3 regions of the Paenarthrobacter nicotinovorans genome follow, and region 1 is predicted to be linked to each of the others. Evidence: predicted binding sites of a transcription regulator. Region 1 holds the regulator's gene; each other region holds the start of a gene.
What was found. The regulator Rex, encoded in region 1, represses fermentation and respiration genes when NADH is low (regulators of the CRP and FNR family bind a similar motif). The targets are predictions, from matches to a motif close to CTTGTGAANNNNTTCACAAG.
Positions count from the first base shown of each region.

Region 1 (6,435 bases):
ATCATGGACGGGGTCGACGACCGCCTGCTGGTGATCGTGGGACCCTGCTCCATCCACGATCCCAAAGCCGGACTTGAATACGCCCGCCGCTTGGTCAGCCAGGCCGAGAAGCACAAGGAAGACCTGCTGATCGTGATGCGTACGTACTTCGAAAAGCCGCGCACCACCGTCGGATGGAAGGGGCTCATCAACGATCCCCACCTGGATGGCAGCCACGACATCGCTGCAGGCCTTCGTGCCGCCCGCGGTTTCCTCAAGCAGGTCACCGCCCTGGGCCTGCCCACAGCCACCGAATTCCTGGAGCCCATCAGCCCGCAGTACATGGCTGACCTGGTCTCGTGGGGTGCCATCGGTGCCCGCACCACCGAGAGCCAAATCCACCGCCAGCTCGCCTCGGGCCTGTCCATGCCGATCGGCTTCAAGAACGGTACCGACGGCGACCTCCAGGTTGCCATCGACGCTTGCGGCGCCTCGGCCGCTGAACAGGCCTTCCTGGGAATCGACGACGACGGCCGGGCGGCCCTCGTGGCGACCTCCGGCAATCCGGACACGCACGTGATTCTCCGCGGCGGACGCAAGGGACCGAACTACTCGCAGGACGATGTAGCAGCGGCTTCCGCCAAACTGGCGGCCAAGGGACTCAACCCGCGCTTGATCGTTGATGCGAGCCATGCCAACAGCGGCAAGAGCCACCACCGCCAGGCAGAGGTTGCCCTGGAGATCGGAGCCCAGCTCGAAGCAGGTGCTTCCTCCCCGATTGCCGGCATCATGCTGGAGAGCTTCCTGGTGGGCGGTGCGCAGAACCTGGATGTTGCCAAGCAGTTGGCCGGTGAACAGGAGCTCGTGTACGGCCAGAGCGTTACTGATGCCTGCATGGAATGGGATGTCACCGCTTCGGTGCTGGAGCAGCTCGCGGCCTCAGCCCGGAAGCGCCGGGAAGTCTCGGGGGAGTAGTATCCCACTTCGTCGAAAGGCTTTCACATAGGCCCCATCAGCCTCTAGAGTATCTAGCACATGGTTGTTTGATGGCTCAGCATCGTCACACCGTTTCCTGGGGGTGTCCTAGTCGGCTGAGAGCAAAGGAATATGGGAAATGTCCGCGGAGACCAACTTCTCGAATGCGCGATTCATGACGGTGGCTGAAGTGGCCGACGTCTTGCGTGTTTCCAAAATGACCGTGTACCGCCTGGTCCACTCAGGGGAAATGCCGGCCGTCAGGTTTGGCCGCTCCTTCCGGGTCCCCGAAGAAGCCGTGGCCCAGTACCTCAAAGGTGCTGTGGTTGACGGACAATCCGAGACCGCCTGAGGCTGCCGGGGTCCGTCCAACGGACCGTGGTCATGGGGTACCCCTTTGAAGCGGTACTCTGTTAAGGAACGTTTTACGTCAATGTAAGAATCTGTCAGTTGTACTTGTCTGCTTCCGCGGATGTGTTCCAACAGACAGGAACTTCTAGTTTGTAAGGAACTTTCGTGGGTTCAGTTATTAAGAAGCGCCGCAAGCGTATGGCCAAGAAGAAGCACCGCAAGCTGCTTCGCAAGACTCGCCACCAGCGCCGCAATAAGAAGTAGAGATACTTCATCAAGCGTGAATGCCCGTTGCCTCTCGAGGTGGCGGGCATTTTTGCATCCCTGACGCTTGCTCACGTTCCGCGGGTTTGGGTGTGACGCTTGCTCACGTTCCGTGGGTTTGGGTGTGGCGCTTGCTCACGTTCCGTGGGTTTGGGTGTGGCGCTTGCTCACGTTCCGTGGGTTTGGGTGTGGCGCTTGCTCACGTTCCGCAGGTTTGGTGGTGATGCTTGCTCACGTCCGGGGCCGTGCGAAGCCGGAACGGACTGCGGGGTCTACCCATCCTTGCCGCAACGCCCTCTTTATCTGCCGGGTAGCGTTTGCGAAATTGTCTGCGAGGTCGTCCTTCCCGAAGATGAGAACCGTCCACCCGGCAGCCCCGAACGCTTTATCCCTGCGCCGATCGCTAAAGATCTGCTCCTCCGCGAGGTGATGGCCGCCGTCGTACTGGATAGCGATCCGACGCTCCCGGTAACCGAGGTCGGCAGAAGGGGAAAGGGGATCGGCCGGCCGGAGCCGAAGTTGCAGTTCGGGTTCCGGAAGACCGTCGTCAAGCATCGCAAGACGAAGCAGCGACTCGGGGGCTGAGTCAGCGCCTACCCGCATCAGGTCGATCGCTTCCCGAGCCCGCACAACACCTTGAAGGTTCTTGTGGAGCTCCACCATCGAGCGGAGGGATGCAATGGTTGCAAACGCTGTGTCCCGTTGTTCAAATTCGGGCCTGGGTACGCGGATGAGTTGGTCTCCGACGCAGACGAGTTCCTTCAACGGCAATATGCGGGCCAAATCCAGCCAGGTCCGGGACCGGGTGCTGATCCAAAACCCTCGGACCAACTCGACCTCGCTCTCCGCCACTACGACGCTATGCCCGGAGACGCCCTTTCGCCGCACTGCCGGCAGATTTCGAGGCTTGCTCAGGTGCAGCTCATTGGAATCGGCGAGCCACGGAGGGAGCGGCAAGCCGTGCAGCCGGGCGGCAGTGACATGCGAAATCCAGGCGCCTGGACTCGCGACCGAGAGCGATCGGGCAGCTGCTTCAAGGTCGAAGTCCCAATCCGATGGCCGGTAGATACCTTTACTCACTGCTTCAATGCTGACGCGGTTCCAGAGATTGCGATGCGCGAGGCCGGCAGCCTTGGCCTCGTCAAGAGTGAACGGAGCGGATCCCAGTTGGGACGGAACGGGTTTCGGTATCTGCATACGGCATTGTTACCCGGATCCGGCTGTGAGCGCAGAAGTTATCCACAGGCGGGTCTGCCCTCATGAGGGGATGTGAGGGAGGGTTTGGTTCAAGCAGTGGGGATGTGAGGGAGGGTTTGGTTCAAGCAGTGGGGATGTGAGGGAGGGTTTGGCGACGCTAGAGGCGGGGGCCGCGGAATCGTGAGAAGCCGCGCCACAGGCCGTAGATCGCCCCTCCGACGGTGGCGGCTTTGAGGCCGAGGGTTGCCGCGCGTCGGCCGGACCGGAAGTCGTATACGGGCCAGTTGTTGTCGCGGGCATGGCGTCGCAGCTTGGCGTCAGGATTGATGACGACGGGGTGCCCCACCATTGTCAAAAGCGGGATGTCGTTGGCGGAATCGCTGTAGGCCCAGCAGTGGTCCAGATCCAGGCCCTCCCGGTCGGCGACCAACTGCACGGCGACCGCCTTGGCCGGTCCGTGCAGGATGTCTCCGACCAATTTCCCCGTGTACATGCCCTCATGCACTTCACCCACGGTCCCCAATGCACCGGTGAGCCCGAGCCGGGTGGAAATTACGGTGGCAACCTCGATCGGCGTCGCCGTCACCAGCCAGACCTTACGGCCCACCCTGAGATGTTGCTCTGCGAGAGCCTTCGTTCCGGGCCAAATCCGGGACTCGATCATTTCGTCGTAGACCTCTTCGCCCAGGGCTTTGATGTCATCTACGGTGATGCCGGCCGCCAGGGTCAAGGCCGAGTCGCGAACGGCATGGACGTCCTCCATGTTCTCGCCGCGCATCACGAACTTAAATTGCTTCCAGGCGAACCCGGCCGCTTGCGGCAAGGTAAAAGCTTTGCGTTCATACATTTTGCGTGCGACGTGGAAGAGGCTCGCACCCTTCATCAACGTGTTGTCGACGTCGAAGAAAGCAGCTTCGCCGCTGTGCTTCTGCGCTTGGGCAGCAGCGGCAACGGCGACGTTCTTCTCCTCGGGCATGCCTTGAGTCTAGTCAATGGCGAGTACCCCGCGTTGAGGGCGCACTCGAACGCCCTTACCGGTGGGGTGTGAGGGAGGGTGGGGTTGAAGGGGGTGGGGTGTGAGGGAGGGTGGGGTTGAAGGGGGTGGGGTGTGAGGGAGGGTGGGGTTGAAGGGGGTGGGGTGTGAGGGAGGATCGCGGGGCGGTTACCGTTAATCACATGGCTACTCCCGACGTCGTCCTCCTCACCAAAGCTGACTGCCACCTCTGCACGGACGCCCGCGCCGCCGTCGAGCGCGTTACTGCGGGCCTCGGCTTGAGCTGGTCTGAACAGCGGATCGACGCCGACCCCCAACTTCAGGAGCGCTACGCGGAAGAGATTCCGGTGGTGCTGGTGAACGGTGTCCAGCGCGATTTTTGGAAGATCGACGAGGCCCGGCTGACCCGCACCTTGAAGAAAGCCCTGGAGGGCTGAGGGTGGCCTTGCCCGTATGTAGCGGCTTTTGTTGAGTCCGGCCCGGGGGTCATAGAGTGGAACAACAAAGCGACGCAATGGAGAATACCGTGACTGCGCTGGAACCGTCCGCGGAAGCACTATCCGGGGACAACGAACCTGCGGCTAAGCAGATCCCGCCCGCGGCTGTGGCCCGGATGACCCTCTATTTGCGTGCGCTGAACTCGCTCTTGGCCGAAGGAGTTGAGCGCGTCTCCTCCGAAGCGCTGGCCGAGGCGTCAGGTGTCAGTTCCTCCACGCTCCGCAAGGACCTCTCGTACGTAGGCTCGTATGGCACGCGCGGGGTCGGCTATGAAGTCCAGTACTTGAGCCGTCACATCGCCGCGGCGCTGGGTCTGACCCATGACTGGAAAGTCGCCATCGTCGGTGCCGGCAACCTCGGCAAGGCCCTGGCCCGGTATGGCGGCTTCGAGTCCAGGGGATTCGACGTCGTAGCCATCTTCGACGCGGACCCCATGGTGATAGGCAACGAGGTAGGGTGGCTGCGCGTCAGCGACTCAGCCGAGCTTGAGCGGGTCCTGGAGCGAACCCACACGAACATGGTGGTGCTTGCCCTGCCGGCCACGGTGGCGCAGGCAGTGTGTGACCGGGTTATTGCTGCCGGCATCAGGAGCATCCTGAGCTTTGCTCCGGTGCTCCTGCAAGTTCCGCCGCACGTGAATCTGCGGAAAGTGGACATGGCCACGGAGCTGCAGATTCTTGCCTACCACGCACAACGGGCGCAGACCCCGGGCCAGGCTGTTTAGCCTTCGCCGGGTCCGCGCCCGTAGTGGTGTGTTTGGAACCCTGTCGCTTTAGCGTCCGGAGGGAGTCTGGTACGGGTTTCCGAACTGCGGTGTCTTGCGGAAGTACGGAGCCGACGCCGGCAGGTACAGCAGGACGATCGCTACGATTCCGAGCAGTGCTGAAAGCGTCGCCAGGCTGAGCGGCACGAGGGCAAAGATCGAGAGCGCGGCGAGGACCGTGCCGAGGATGCGAGCCCAGTTCTTGCCCTTGCGGACGTTGATGGCAACGAGTGCGTACAGGCCGGCACCAATGACACCGAGTGCAATCATGACGCCGACGATGAAGCCCTGGACGTCTTCAAAGCGGACATCCGCGGCGCCGCCGGCCGACATCTGGTCTTCGAACATGCTCCTGAAGGAGGGGTCGTTCAGTGCCGCCATGGAAATAAGGATGGAGATCAGCCAGATTGCGCCTGCGCCGACAATCAACCAGAAGGCGATGTTGACCATTTGCGGGACTGTGGCAGGACCCGGCTGCTGACTCGGCCAGTTGGTGTCCTGACCGTACTGGGGCGCCTGGCCATAGGGCGAAGCGCCGGTCTGGCCGTACTGTGGGGCCGCTGGCGGCTGGGACTGCTGGCCGTACTGCGGTGCTGCAGGCTGGCCGTACTGTGGTGCAGCAGGCTGGCCATATTGCGGAGCTGCCGGCGGTGGGGACTGCTGGCCGTACTGTGGTGCAGCGGGCTGCGTGCCCGGCTGCTCAGGCTGGTTGGAGTCGCCCGGGTTCGACGGCGGGTATGGAGGGTTGCTCATGGCATTCCTTTGCTTGTTCGACTGCAGGTACGGCCGCCGGGATCAGCAAAGTGACCCTGCCCCCAGCGTGGTTCTGCTTCCACCGTACCCCCAGGGTCCCGCGCCGCTGCATACCACACGCAGGAATTTCAAGAGGGCAGGGAAAATCATCATGTTGGCGTACGTCTTCATGATGAAGGCCGCGGGAATCCCAGGGGATCCGGCCGCGGCCTTCATGCTCAGCAAGTGCTAAACGAAGTGTTTCTGCGATTCCGGGAGCCACATCATGATTGCTGCGGCAACAGCGGCCGCCGAACTGAGCAACCCGAGGTTGAAAGTGATCAGGAGGAACAGCAGGGAGAAGACCGCGAAGCCGCCCAAAATGGAGAGGACCAGCCGGGCCCACCGGGCGCCCTCCTTCATGCGGATGGCGATGAAGGCGTAGACGGCGGCCATGATGATGCTGAAGACGAAGTTGAAGATCCCCGTCCCGATGGCCAGGGCTCCGAAGTAGTCGCGGTAGATGAAGATATTGGCGAAGTTGGCGATGACGCCCAGTGCCGCTGCGGCAATCCACAGCCAGTAGGACGTGGTGAGGGTCTTAGGGACGCCCGTGGTGTCACGGAATCTCTGGGCGATGTTGTTGAAGTCCAAACCGAAGACGTTCCGCGGAGGTGCGTTA
Region 1 covers NZ_CP089293.1:3,390,208-3,396,642, reverse strand. Annotated here, with positions in the region: gene JMY29_RS15750 (3-deoxy-7-phosphoheptulonate synthase) at 1-954, shown strand, start outside; gene JMY29_RS15745 (helix-turn-helix domain-containing protein) at 1,094-1,306, shown strand; gene JMY29_RS15740 (30S ribosomal protein bS22) at 1,471-1,569, shown strand; gene JMY29_RS15735 (DUF559 domain-containing protein) at 1,801-2,766, opposite strand; gene JMY29_RS15730 (HAD family hydrolase) at 2,924-3,742, opposite strand; gene JMY29_RS15725 (glutaredoxin family protein) at 3,943-4,197, shown strand; gene JMY29_RS15720 (redox-sensing transcriptional repressor Rex) at 4,275-4,982, shown strand; gene JMY29_RS15715 (hypothetical protein) at 5,031-5,774, opposite strand; gene JMY29_RS15710 (hypothetical protein) at 6,003-6,435, opposite strand, start outside.

Region 2 (6,435 bases), 1.3 Mb from region 1:
TTTCGCGCCCGGATGCGCGCATGCTGGACCCATGGCAACGTATCGAGTGTCCACCTTGGTCGCCGCGCCGCCGGAGCGGGTTTTCGACACCTGGACGGATCCTGACAGGTTTACTGAGTGGATCGGCGGCGTCACACGCGTGACCGATCTCGTTGGCTCCACCGACCAGGCCGGCAGCAGCTATACGGTGTGGTTCGGCCGGATGGCAAGTCCCACGGAAGTCATCGCCGCGGAACGGCCGCGGCACATCCGCACCCGCTTCGGCAACGCGATCCTCAAAGGGGAATCGGATGTCACGTTCACCCCGGAAAGTGGTGGCACGCGCATCCAGCAGCTGTTCGAAACACGCGGACTGGTGTCCACGGTGGTGGGACGACTCTTCGCCACGGGATCCTACCGGGGCAGTTTCCGGGGCGAGCTGGAAGCTTTCCGCGCCATGGTTGAACGCGACTCCCCCGGGCCGGGCAGCCGCTAGGGTGCATCGGCGCTTACTAAGCGTCAGCCCGCCGTCGGGCGACCATGGATCCGGACCGACAGTTCGTCGGCGGCTTTCCTGATCCGCGCGGCCAGTACGGGCCATTGCTCAGCCGGCACTTTGTCCTCCAGGAACGTGACGGCGACTGCCGCCGTCGGCCATCCAACGTGGTCAGTCACGGCGACGGCGATGGAGCCGAACCCGGGAGTGATTTCGCCGTTTTCCGTGGCGTAGCCACGCTGGCGCACCTGGTCCAAATGGGACGACAAGGCGGAGTACTTCATGATGGGAAACTCGACATCGTGCCGGGACGTGAAGGCCGCAGCGTTCGGGTAGAGGGCGCGGACCTGCGACTTGGGCAAGGCGGCGAGGATTGCCCGACCGGACGCGGTGAGGTGGCTGGGAAGCCGAACCCCGACGTCGGTCACCAGGCTTGGGCGGTTCTTGGCACGTTCTTCCACGATGTAAAGGACATCGCGGCCATGGAGCACAGCCAGGTGTGCGCTCTCGCCGATCACGTCGACCAGCGACGCCAGCATGGGGCGACCCAGCCGTGACAACGGCTCCTGCCGCGAATAGGCGGAGCTGAGTTCGAAGGCACTGATGCCGAGCCCGTAGCGCTGCTCCTCATGCAGATGGAGGACGAAGCCGTTCGCCTCCATAACGCCCAGAAGGTGGTAGACACTGGACCGCGGCAGGCCCAGTGCCGTGGCGATATTCGACGCCGCCATCGGCCCTCGCCGCGAAGCCAACAGTTTCAGGATGCGCAAGGTGTTTTCGGCAGCCGGGACTTTGGACGTGGCCTTGCCGGGCGCGGTGGGCGTGGTGGTCATGGTTCCTCGCTGCTGGGGGATCTTGAGGGGCGCCGGAGCATACTGTCCGGTATCCCGTACTCAAGCGTGCACCTTTCACAAGGCATTGACCAGCACCGGGCCGCCGGGAGTGTCCGGTATACCGGACACTCCGACGACGTTTTCCGACTGCCCGGAGGCGTAGCCGGCTATCCCTCGGCTGGGGAGGGACCCTTGCGGCGCAACAGGAACGTGATGGCTCCAGCTGCTGCCAGGACCAGTGCCACGATGAGGCCGATGGTCCAGCCACTCATGCCCGCAGAAGAAGCAGCCATCGGAGCAGCCGCCTCCTGTGACTGGGAATCCACCGAAGTGGAGCCCTTTGCTGCCGAGGTCGTCGGCGGCACGGAAATGCTCGGTGCGGCCGAAGGCGTTGCTGCGGGCTTTTCTACGGACTCCGTGACAGCTCCGGTCTCAGCCAGTCCGACGGCGGGAGCGTACTCGCGCGGCCACGGAATGACGATCGGGGCTGCTCCTGTTCCCGATTGCTGCGATGCATCAACGCTGCCGGCCGCAAGCTGCCCACCAGCGGCTTCGGCCTGGCGCGCGGCCTCGGCCTGGCGCGCGGCCTCGGCTTGGCGTGCGGCTTCAGCGGCCTTCGCAGCGTCAGCCGCCCTACCGGCGTCGAGGATTGCCTGGTCAGTGAGCCGCGACAGCTCTGCGAGAGCGGTGTTTACGGCGGCGGTATGCCGGGCATTCGCCGCGTCCTTTTCGGCAGCAGTGAACTGTTCGCTTGATGCAAATGCCTGAAGTTCCGCTCGCCCGCCCGCCATCGCTACGCCAGCAGCAGTCTGGAGCTCCGGAGAATCGAGCCTTATGAGACCGTCGGCCAATTCCGAGTTATCCAAGTACTGCGCGTCGGAGTGTCCGTACTCGAGGAAGTACCGGACATCTGCATGGTTGACGGACTTAACAGCGTCCTTAGCAGCCTGGACCACGTGCACGCCGCCCGCGGCCATGTGCTGGAAAGCACGCTGCCTGTCGTTAACAAAGGCTGCACTGTCCTGTTCGCTCGCGAGACCGTGACCATCGGCAATGAAGTCCTTGACGGCAGAGTCCCCACCCAGCAGAGCAGCCTCAGCTGCCTTCCGCACTTCAGGCGTACCCACCAATGCGAGGTCCAGTGTGGCCTGGCGGGCTTCCATGATCAGAGGATCAAGATCAGCACCAGGGGCCGTTAGCGTCGACAGCAAAGCCGGAAGCTCGGCGGCGGCCTTTTTGAATGCAGCCTTGGCGGGCTCTTGGGATGCGAGCCGGGCTTTGTCTATGGCCTGCTTGGGCCAAGCCTGCGAGAAGCGATAGTCCCGCTCTTCCAGCAAGCGCCTCAGGTCGGTCTTCTTGGGGCCATCAACGGCGTGTCGCGCGTTCTCCAGAGCAGTCTTCGCGCGATCCGCCACGGCTGCCGAGCCAGCAGGGTTGGCTGCGATATCTGCCCTCACAGCGTCGAGTGATTTGGTGACCGTAGTCAATTTTTGGTCCTGCGCTGCGGCAACGAACTGACCGTAGCGCAGGTATGTAGCAAGGACTTCAGGGTCGTAGGTGTCCAGAGCAGCCTGCGCTCCGCGAGTGACGGCGGCAATGGGCGAATTGGTCAGGTAGGCTACCGCCTCACGGTCCTGGCCCTGAGCGGTCTTTTGCCAGCCTTCGAGAACGAACTTCTCGACAGCCTCACTGCCGTTGTCCAGGCTCTTGGAAGCAGCCATCCGGATGGGACCCGAGTAGTTGAGGAACCGAGTGGCCGTTATCCGCAGGTCGAGATCCCAGGCGCCGGCCCAGCCCTTTGACAGGAAGCTCGTGATCACGCTGGGGTCGTTAGTGGCCAGTATCCTGACCGCGCTCTCCCTGACATGTTCGCTCCCCCGTGTCGTCAGCTCGGTGACCAACTGCTTCCGGTCAGCTGCCAGCGCGACGTCCTGGCCGCCGTCGAGGAATGCCTGGACCGCGTCCGGCCCACCCACCAAGGCGGCAGCGGCGGCGGTGCGGATTGCGGGACCGCCGGTCTTCCAGAGCTCAACCACGCCAGCGGCGTCACTCACCCGTTCCACGAAAGGCACGGGAGCTTGCGAGGCGTTCGGAACCTCAAAATTCGGCACGTCATAGGCCTGCGCGGGTGCGGCAAAGAGCAAGGATGCCCCGGCCACTACGGCAACAACGGCAGCTGCCCAACGGCGTCGGGTAGCGCGGATTACGGAAATCATGAGTCCCCCAAGTAACAGATGCAAGAGTCAGCACAGAGTTCAAAGGGGGCGACGCGAAATGCGAGGGATGCCTGACCGTGTTGAAGAGCTGTCCGCGGTCATCATATCCGACCGGGAACTATGACTTTTACCACCCTCTGATGAGACCCACAGCATGGTGTCTGCGATCAAAGACACCAATCACCCGTGAGTCCGATCACAAGGCCGTCAAAAGTGATCTGCTGGATAGCGATCCCCTCCCAAAGACGAGAAGGTTTTACTATGCAACAAACCAAGCTGGCTGTGGAGAGCTCTGTCCTCCAGGCCGCAGGTACGGCGCTCAGCCGAGGCCTCAACGTCCGTCACATCCGCTTCATGGCACTCGGATCCGCGATCGGCACCGGCCTGTTCTACGGCTCGGCGTCGGCCATCCAAAAGGCCGGACCGGCCGTCCTGCTCGCCTACATCATCGGCGGCGCGGCCGTGTTCATGGTGATGCGCGCCCTCGGCGAAATGGCCGTCCGACACCCCGTGTCCGGCTCGTTCGGCCAATACGCGAGCCGCTACCTGGGGCCTTTCGCCGGTTTCGTAACCGGGTGGACCTACGTGTTCGAAATGGCGATCGTGGCAATCGCCGACGTCACGGCCTTCAGTATCTACATGGGCTTCTGGTTCCCACAGGTGGACAGATGGATCTGGGTGCTGGCGATCATCCTGTTCCTGGGCGCCATGAACCTGCTCAGCGTGAAGGTGTTTGGTGAGCTTGAGTTCTGGTTCTCGCTGATCAAGGTGGTGGCGATTATCGCCATGATCGTGGGCGGTGCGGCGATCATCGTGTTCGGTTTCCAAACGGGCGACGGCGGTGGCGTGGCACCGGGGTTGGGGAACCTCGTGAACCACGGCGGTTTGTTCCCCAACGGATTCGAAGGGCTCCTGGCAGCGTTCGCCGTCGTGATGTTTGCCTTTGGCGGAATCGAAACGATTGGCATCACCGCGGGCGAAGCCGCCGACCCCAAAAAGGTCATCCCGCAGGCCGTCAACACCGTGCCCGTGCGGGTGCTCCTGTTCTACGTGCTGACTTTGGGCGTGCTGATGAGCATCTTCCCGTGGAACGAGATCGGCAGCAGCGGCAGCCCGTTCGTGCAGATCTTCGACGGACTGGGCATCCCGGCCGCTCCGCACATCCTCAACGCCGTGGTCATCACCGCCGCGCTCTCGGCGATCAACAGCGACATTTTCGGGGCCGGGCGCATCCTGTTTGGTCTGGCACAGCAGGGCCACGCACCCAAGAGCTTCAGCAAGATTTCCCGCCACGGCGTTCCGTGGATGACCGTGGTGATGATGGGTTGCATCCTGCTGGTGGGCGTCGTTTTGAACGCCGTCATCCCCGAAGACGTGTTCGTGCTCATTGCCTCGATCGCCACCTTCGCCACCGTGTGGGTCTGGGTGATGATCCTGGTTTCGCACGTCGCGATGAAGCGGGAGATCAAGCGCAAGGGCCTGCCGGCGTCGGAATTCGGCTCGCCGCTCTGGCCTGCTGCGTCCATCCTGACCATGGCGTTCATGGCGATGGTCATCGTGATCCTCGGAGTCTTCGAGGACACCCGGGTTGCGCTGTATGTTGGCGGAACCTGGCTGGTACTCCTGTTCGTGGCCTACAAACTGTGGGTCCGCGGTGGTGGCCTGCGCCGGGCCGAATTGGTAGACGAAACCGCCTGATTTTCCACGCCCGTATGACAGTTAATGCCAATGTTCGCGCGGCAAAGTCATAGGGTCGTTGCAACGCTCTGATTGATGGAGCGTTTTATGGTCAAGTTGTTCCCCAAGGCTGCGCGTACTGAGTTTCTTGATTTGGTGTGTGCGGGGATGCCTGTTCGTACTGCTGCCCGGCGTGTCGGGGCGGTGCACGCTACCGGGCACAATTGGTGGGTTCAGTCTGGCCTAATGATGACCGTGAACCGGGGTGCTACCGGAGGTCTTGCCGATCCTGCTCCTTCAGTCGGGGGCCCTGGCCGTGCGTTGGGTCTGGAAGAGCGAGGCATGATCCAGATGGGTGTGCGGATGGGCCTCAGTTACGCGAAGATCGGCGCATTGATCGGGCGGGATAAGTCCGTAGTTTGGCGGGAGGTCAAACGCCACACGAGCGCGGACGGGAAGTACTACGCCTCGGTCGCTCACGCCAAAGCGCATCAGGACAGGCGCCGTCCCAAACCCTTCAGGCTGGCCAAGGACGAGGGTTTGTGCCGGCTGGTCGGCGTCTGGATGGATGACGGGTGGAGTCCGAAGCTGATCTCCTCGATGTTGGCGTATTACTTCGGTGACGATCAGACTATGCAGGTGAGCCACGAGACGATCTACCAGGCCCTTTACGTCCAAACCCGCGGGAACCTGCGGGCGGACCTGGCCGAAAAGCTCAGCCTGAAACGCAAACAACGCATCCCCCACGGCACTGACCGGCGCGCCAACAGCCCCTATAAAGAGGCCTTCAAGATCAGCCAACGTCCCGCCGAGGTCCAGGACCGGGCAGTGCCCGGGCATTGGGAAGGTGACCTCATCATCGGCGCCAACGGGACAGCGATCGGAACCTTGGTGGAACGCTCAACCCGGTTCACGATCCTGCTGCACCTGCCAGGGGACCACACCGCGGAAACCGTTGCCGCCGCGATGATCCGGGAGATGGCCTCCCTCCCGGATCACCTGCGCCGGTCGATCACCTGGGACCGCGGCACCGAGCTGGCCGACTACGCAAAAATCCAGACCGCTCTCGATACGACGATGTACTTCTGCGACCCGCACTCGCCCTGGCAGCGCGGCACCAACGAAAACACCAACCGGCTCCTGCGGTTCTGGTTCGAGAAAGGCACTGACTTTTCAGTGCACACCCCCGAGGACATCCGCCTGGTCGCAGCGAAACTCAACCGCCGCCCCAGAC
Region 2 covers NZ_CP089293.1:371,400-377,834, reverse strand. Annotated here, with positions in the region: gene JMY29_RS01885 (SRPBCC family protein) at 32-475, shown strand; gene JMY29_RS01880 (IclR family transcriptional regulator) at 499-1,308, opposite strand; gene JMY29_RS01875 (ALF repeat-containing protein) at 1,476-3,524, opposite strand; gene JMY29_RS01870 (amino acid permease) at 3,786-5,222, shown strand; gene JMY29_RS01865 (IS30 family transposase) at 5,310-6,435, shown strand, end outside.
Region 2: JMY29_RS01875 (ALF repeat-containing protein) is a predicted target of Rex. The motif match lies at 3,708-3,727, and genes of this name have one in related genera.

Region 3 (6,435 bases), 940 kb from region 1:
CCAAAACAGCAGGTAAGCTATTTGTCGTTGCCTTCGAGGAAAGCCGGTCCAACGGACTAGCCCGAAAAGGCACATGGTGGGCTTAGCTCAGTTGGCAGAGCGCCTGGTTGTGGTCCAGGAGGTCGCGGGTTCAACCCCCGTAGCTCACCCCACCGAGATTGGCTGCAGAGCCGGTTTCCACAAAGGCCGCACCGGTAACCCGGTGCGGCCTTTGCTTTTAACCCGATCCGGTACGCCCCGGACCATAGCGATCACTAAGGAAGAACTGACATGACCGTCCTGCCAGTCACTATCTGGGGCGAACCTGTTTTGCACCGCCGGGCCAGCGAAGTCGAAATTTTCGACGACGAACTGCGCACCCTGATCGCTGACATGTTCGAGACGAACGATGCCGCCAACGGTGTGGGCCTCGCCGCCCCTCAGGTCGGCGTTGGCAAACGCATTTTCGTCTACAAGTACGAGAACGACGACGACGTCCCGCCCCAAGGCGTCGTAGTGAACCCGGTCCTTACGCTTTCCAAAGTTTCCGGTGCCCTTCCGGATCCTGACGAGGACGTTGAAGGCTGCTTGTCCTTCCCTGGCGAGTACTACCCTTTGCAACGTGCTGATTGGACCCGGGTCCAGGGATTTGATGGCGACGGCAACCCCGTGGAATTTGAAGCGACCGGTTGGTTCGCCCGGATTCTTCAACATGAATACGATCACTTGGACGGCAAGCTCTACGTCAACCGCCTGGTGGACCGCTATGCCAGGAAAGCGATGAAGCAGGCCAAGAAGAACGGTTGGGGCAAGCCCGGCCTGACCTGGATGCCCGGCGTCGATCCCGATCCCTTCGGACACTAGGCCCATGGACACCAGCACGCACGCCGAGCTGTTCAAACTCCTGGACATCAGCGCCGAGGACGCTCCGGAGTGCGCCCGTCTGTTGGCCACTCCCCCGGCCGCGGACGTCGTCCGCGCGTTGGACGCCTTGAAGGGCAGGCTGGGAGCTTTTCCGCTGCACAGCATCACGGCAGAGGGTGCATCGGAAGCGACCTGGATAGAAGCACTGCTTCGCTTCGCCCCGTCGGTCCACGACTTTCATGCCGGCCTGGGAATCGGCGTGGACGTCTCCGCTGCGTCCCTGGCAGACGTCGGACTGCAAATGCGGATCAACCGCCGGGTCCATGGGCGTTTCGGGCTCGACACCTGGTCCTGGCTGACGCTGCACATGGCCGGCAATCTTTTCAGGCTCGGCAGGCTGCAGTTCCATCTGGTGCCTGATGAGGGTTACGCCTCGGGCTGGGTGCTGGGTGTGCATATCCCCGAAGACGGCGGGCTCTCCCCCGCTTTGGTGGACGAGAGTTTCGCAGAGGCCCGGGACTTCTTCGCACGCCATTTTCCTGACAAGCCGGTGGCAGTGGCCACCTGTGACTCGTGGATGCTCGATCCCTATCTGGCAAAGCAGCTGCCAGAGAGCAATATCGCCTCATTTGCCCGCCGCTTTACCGTGGACCGCTGCACGGACGCAGCCACGGATGCCGTGTACTTCACCTTCCGGCAGCGCGGCATGCACGACCTGGAGAAGCTCCCGCGGGAAACGTCACTTCAGCGCGTAGTTCTGGAGAGAATCGACGACGGCGGCACTTGGCAACTCGGGCATGGTCACCTGGCGTTGTAGATCGTCTGCTGATCCGGGCAGGAGGATAGAACGCTCTTCATGGCGTCTTTCTCCGCTTGGGTGACCCACAACCGGTAGGCCGTCTTCACCGAGATCTGCCGGGCAACGTAGTGGCAGCGGAAGTTCTTGTTGGCCGGCAGCCACGTCGCGGCGTCGCCGGCGCCTTTCTTGACGTTTGCCGGACCATCCGCCGCAATCAAATTCAGCGGGTCGTTGGCGAGGGTCTGCCTCTGCTGGATGGTCAGCTGCTGGGCGCCTTTTTGCCACGCGTCGGCCAGCGCCACCACATGGTCGATTTGCACGGCGGAGCTGGTGTCCTGGCCCCTTGTGAAGGATATTTGCCTTCCCGTGTAGGGTTCGTTCAACGTTCCGGAGGCCACCTTGCAGGAGGAGCCGTCCATGAACTTGACTGCACTCAGGTCGCGCCGGAGGATGTCGTTGCGGGTATCGCAACCGTTCCGGTCCGCATCGGCCCACGCTTGTCCAAAGGCGGCCCTGTCATAGTCCGTTTTCGGCGCCCGCCCTTTGACCGGCAACTGGTCCAGGGCCTCGGAGGCCTTTTCGGGCATGACCGCCGCCGCGCCGCGCACAGGCTTCATCCATTCGGGGTTGTAAACCGGGGCTTCGCTGGGGCCGGACTGCGGAGGTTGAGCTGCTTCAAACTGGCCCACGGTGAAGAACCAGGACAGCCCGGCGACAATGGTAGCGGCAGCCAGTGCCAGAACCGCCCACGCTTGACGGGAACGGCGGCGGGCGCGTTTATAGGCGGACCAGGTGATGCTCAAGGGACTCCATCCAACGGGGCAGGCAGTGTCTTACGAGCGTAGGACACGGCCCCGACAGTCAGAGTCGGTATCCACAATGTGTAGGAGAAGTCACACTACACAGAGGGTGAAAGAGCCGGTTATTGCTCGCGCGTCACGCGTTGGAGGTCCTCGGCGGCAAGAGCCAGGAGGCCCCTCAGTTGTTCCACGCGCTCGTCGGTGACGTCCCCGGCAGCATTGGCCGCAACAGCTTGGTCCAGAAGCTTCTGGGCTTGCTTATGGTTGGCCTTGGCGACGTCCAGGGCGTGCTCCAGAGTGGTCTCATGTTCCATCGTTGATTCGTTTTCCATGAGACCCATTCTGGTCAGGTTTCCCGGCCGTTTCCAGTGACCCGGCCGGGAAACCCGTGTTAACTGCTGCGGACCTAGGCGCCGGCCGTTTCGAGTACGGCAATGGGAGCGATGACATCCCGGGCCGGGAACGACGGCGGGTTCACGCCGGCCATTTCTTCCATCACACGGACAACCTGGCAGGAGTAGCCGAACTCGTTGTCGTACCAGACGTACAGCACGAGGTTCTTGTCGTTGGAGATCGTGGCGAGGCCATCGACGATGCCGGCCCGACGGGAGCCGACGAAGTCCGTCGAGACTACATCGGGAGAATCGATGTAATCGATCTGCTTGCGGAGATCGGAATGCAGCGACATTTCACGCAGGAAGTCGTTGACCTCGTCGCGCGTGGTGCCCTTCTCCAGGTTGAGGTTCAGGATGGCCATGGAGACGTCCGGGGTGGGTACACGGATGGCGTTGCCTGTCAGCTTTCCCTGCAGTTCGGGAAGGGCCTTGGCCACTGCCTTGGCGGCACCGGTCTCCGTGATCACCATATTCAGCGCAGCGGAGCGTCCGCGGCGGTCACCCTTGTGGAAGTTGTCGATCAGGTTCTGGTCGTTGGTAAACGAGTGGACAGTCTCGACGTGGCCGTGAATGATGCCGAACTTGTCGTTGATGGCCTTCAGCACCGGAGTGATGGCGTTCGTGGTGCAGGATGCGGCGGTGACGATCTTGTCGTCGTCACTGATGTCGCGGTGGTTGATGCCGTGAACAATATTCTTGAGGTCACCCTTGCCCGGCGCCGTCAGCAGGACGCGGGCAACGCCCTTGCTCTGCAGGTGCTGGGAGAGGCCATCGGCGTCGCGCCAGCGTCCGGTGTTGTCGACCACCAGGGCGTCCTTGATTCCGTACTCGGTGTAATCAATAGTTGCGGGGTTGTCCGAGTAGATGACCTGTACCTGGACGCCGTTGGCGGTGATGGTGTTGGCTTCCTCATCCACACGGATGGTGCCTTCGAAGGAACCGTGAACGGAGTCGCGACGCAGCAGGCTCGCGCGCTTCACGAGGTCGTTGTCGGCGCCCTTGCGGACCACGATGGCGCGCAAGCGCAGGCCGTGGCCGCCACCGGCCTTTTCGATCAGGATGCGGGCCAGCAGACGGCCGATACGCCCGAAACCGTAAAGAACGACGTCGGTGCTGGTGCGGTCGTCAGCGCCGCGCTTGCCAACGATCTCGGCGAGCTCGGAGCGCAAGTACTCGTCCAGGGAGGCGCCATTGCCTTCTGCCCGGTACTTTTCGGTCAAACGTGCAATATCAATGGCTGCTGCGCCGAGCTCCAGCTCGGAAAGGGCGTTCAGCAGGGGTGCCGTCTCCTCGAGCAGGAGCTCGTGGTTGCTCATCCGGCGTGCAAAGCGGTGGGCCTTGAGGATGTTCATGGTGGACTTGTTGATCAAGCTCCGGCCGTGGATGCTGGTGACCACGTTGTTTTCCCGGTACAACCGGCCGATCACCGGAATCATGGCCTCGGCGAGAGCCTCCCGGCCCATCCACTTATCAAGACAAGAATCTGACGTCTGGCTCACAGAACTACCTTCCTTGGGTCAACCACATACGTCCTCGTATGCGGATGGCGGCGGCCGCCCGGAGTAGTCCTGCGGCACATGCGCCGGCGGGCTTCGGTCCACCCACAGCGCCTTGAACGAGAGCAAAGAAAATCCGCCGGCTGCGAACGCAGTCCCGGCGGCAGAACATCTACGTTCAGTAACCATTCTAGGCGGGAAGGTCGGGGCATGGTCGTCCCGGAGGCGTGAAATCACTCACACGCCCGTCATTCAGGGAGTCATAAATGGATGGGTTGACCGATACGCCGGGTTCTGTCATCCCCTTCCGTTACCGGAAAGGGAGAGGCGGCCATCCATCTACGAACGCCGTTGCCGACGCCCTCCAGCAGCCTACCCGGACACTCGGGCGAGCAGCCCTCGAACGTGTCCTGTCTGGCCTTGCTCCGGGTGGGGTTTACCTAGCCTCCCCGGTCACCCAGGGAGCTGGTGGTCTCTTACACCACCGTTTCACCCTTACCTGCTGCCCGGTGCAATACCGGGACGCAGGCGGTCTGTTCTCTGTGGCACTGGCCTGCGGGTTACCCCGAGTGGGCGTTACCCACCACCCTGCTCTGTGGAGCCCGGACGTTCCTCGAGCCACTTTCGTGACGCGCGGCCGCCTGGTCAACCCATCCGCCGTACAGTCTACCGGCGTCCAGGACGGCCCAAGTCACCGGTAATATCGACTGGTGCTGATTCTCCTGCCGCCCTCAGAAGGCAAAACCCCCGCCCTCAAAGGACCTGCCATCGAATGGGAGTCGCTGAGCTTCCCGGAACTGAACCCGTACCGGGCCAAGGTCCTTGAAGCTCTGGGGACAGTGAGCGCGCACGAGGACGCCCTGGCGTTACTGGGCGTCGGCGCCTCGCTGCGGGACGACGTCGAACGTAATACCCGGCTGCACGCCGAACCGGCGGCTCCCGCGCACCAGGTCTACTCAGGGGTCTTGTACGACGCCCTCGGCTTCAAGAGCATGACGCCGGCCCAGCGCCGCAAGGCGACGGAGTCCATCCTGGTTGTTTCCGCTTTGTGGGGAGCCATTGGCTTTGGTGACCACGTGCCCGCCTACCGTCTGTCGATGGGAACCGCACTGCCCGACGTCGGACGCCTCGCCTCCTATTGGAAGCCGCAGCTGAACGCCGCCCTCGCCCAGCGGGTCGACGGCGAACTGCTGGTGGACTGCCGCTCCAGCACCTACGCCGCAGCGTGGGCTCCCCCGGCCGCACAGACGGTGAACGTCAATGTGTTCAACGAGGCGAACGGCAAGCGCACCGTGGTGAGCCACTTCGCCAAGCACACCAGGGGTGAGTTGGCACGGCATCTGCTGACCAGGCGCGGCAAGGCTCCGGAAACTCCGGATCAGCTCCTGAAGGCCGCCAGCGAAATCCGGACCGCCGAACTGGTTGAGGGCACCGCCCGGAAGCCACACGCCCTGAACATCATTCTGTCCAACTAAGGCCGTGCCCGGGTCAGGTCAGTTCCACTCCGCTGAACGGACCAGGATGACGCCGGAGTCCGGGCAGAAAACGATGTCGTCCTCCGCTGCGGCTTTGACCTCGGCAAGGTCACCTGGGCTGAGCATCATCCCCGAGCCTTCGGACTTTCCGTGGAACAGCCGGGCAGCACCGACTCCACGCTTGGCGATGGTCTTTTCGTACACCGCGAGCATCCCCGGGTCCAGCGCCTCGGCGAATACAGCCCGTTGCCCGCGAACCACTGTCTCCTCGGCCGCGATCTCCGCGATCGCTTCGTCCAGTTCAGAGCGGATGCTGCCGAACGAACCCTGGATGTCGTCAACAATGGCTTGCTGGGCAGCCTGGCGTTCACGCAGGGTGTCCAGGCGCTCCAGGATCTCAAGCTCAACGTCTTCAAGGTCCGAACGGCGCTTGTTCAGCGAGGCGATGTCGTTCTGCAGCGCCACCAGGTCCTTGGACAACCCGGTTCCGCTGTTCAGCCGGGTTTCATCGCGCTCGATGCGGGACGCAACCTGTTCGACGTCGGCTTCCGCGCGGCGCAGTTCGGCTTCGGCGTCATGGACAGCGATTTTGGCCGCCCCGAGTTCACCGTTGGCCACACTGAGGGC
Region 3 covers NZ_CP089293.1:2,451,379-2,457,813, forward strand. Annotated here, with positions in the region: tRNA gene JMY29_RS11430 (tRNA-His) at 77-152, shown strand; gene def (peptide deformylase) at 271-843, shown strand; gene JMY29_RS11440 (acyltransferase domain-containing protein) at 848-1,660, shown strand; gene JMY29_RS11445 (HNH endonuclease family protein) at 1,645-2,445, opposite strand; gene JMY29_RS11450 (hypothetical protein) at 2,565-2,774, opposite strand; gene JMY29_RS11455 (glyceraldehyde-3-phosphate dehydrogenase) at 2,849-4,300, opposite strand; RNA gene rnpB (RNase P RNA component class A) at 4,601-4,986, opposite strand; gene JMY29_RS11465 (YaaA family protein) at 5,044-5,808, shown strand; gene JMY29_RS11470 (zinc ribbon domain-containing protein) at 5,827-6,435, opposite strand, start outside.
Region 3: JMY29_RS11455 (glyceraldehyde-3-phosphate dehydrogenase) is a predicted target of Rex. The motif match lies at 4,558-4,577, and genes of this name have one in related genera.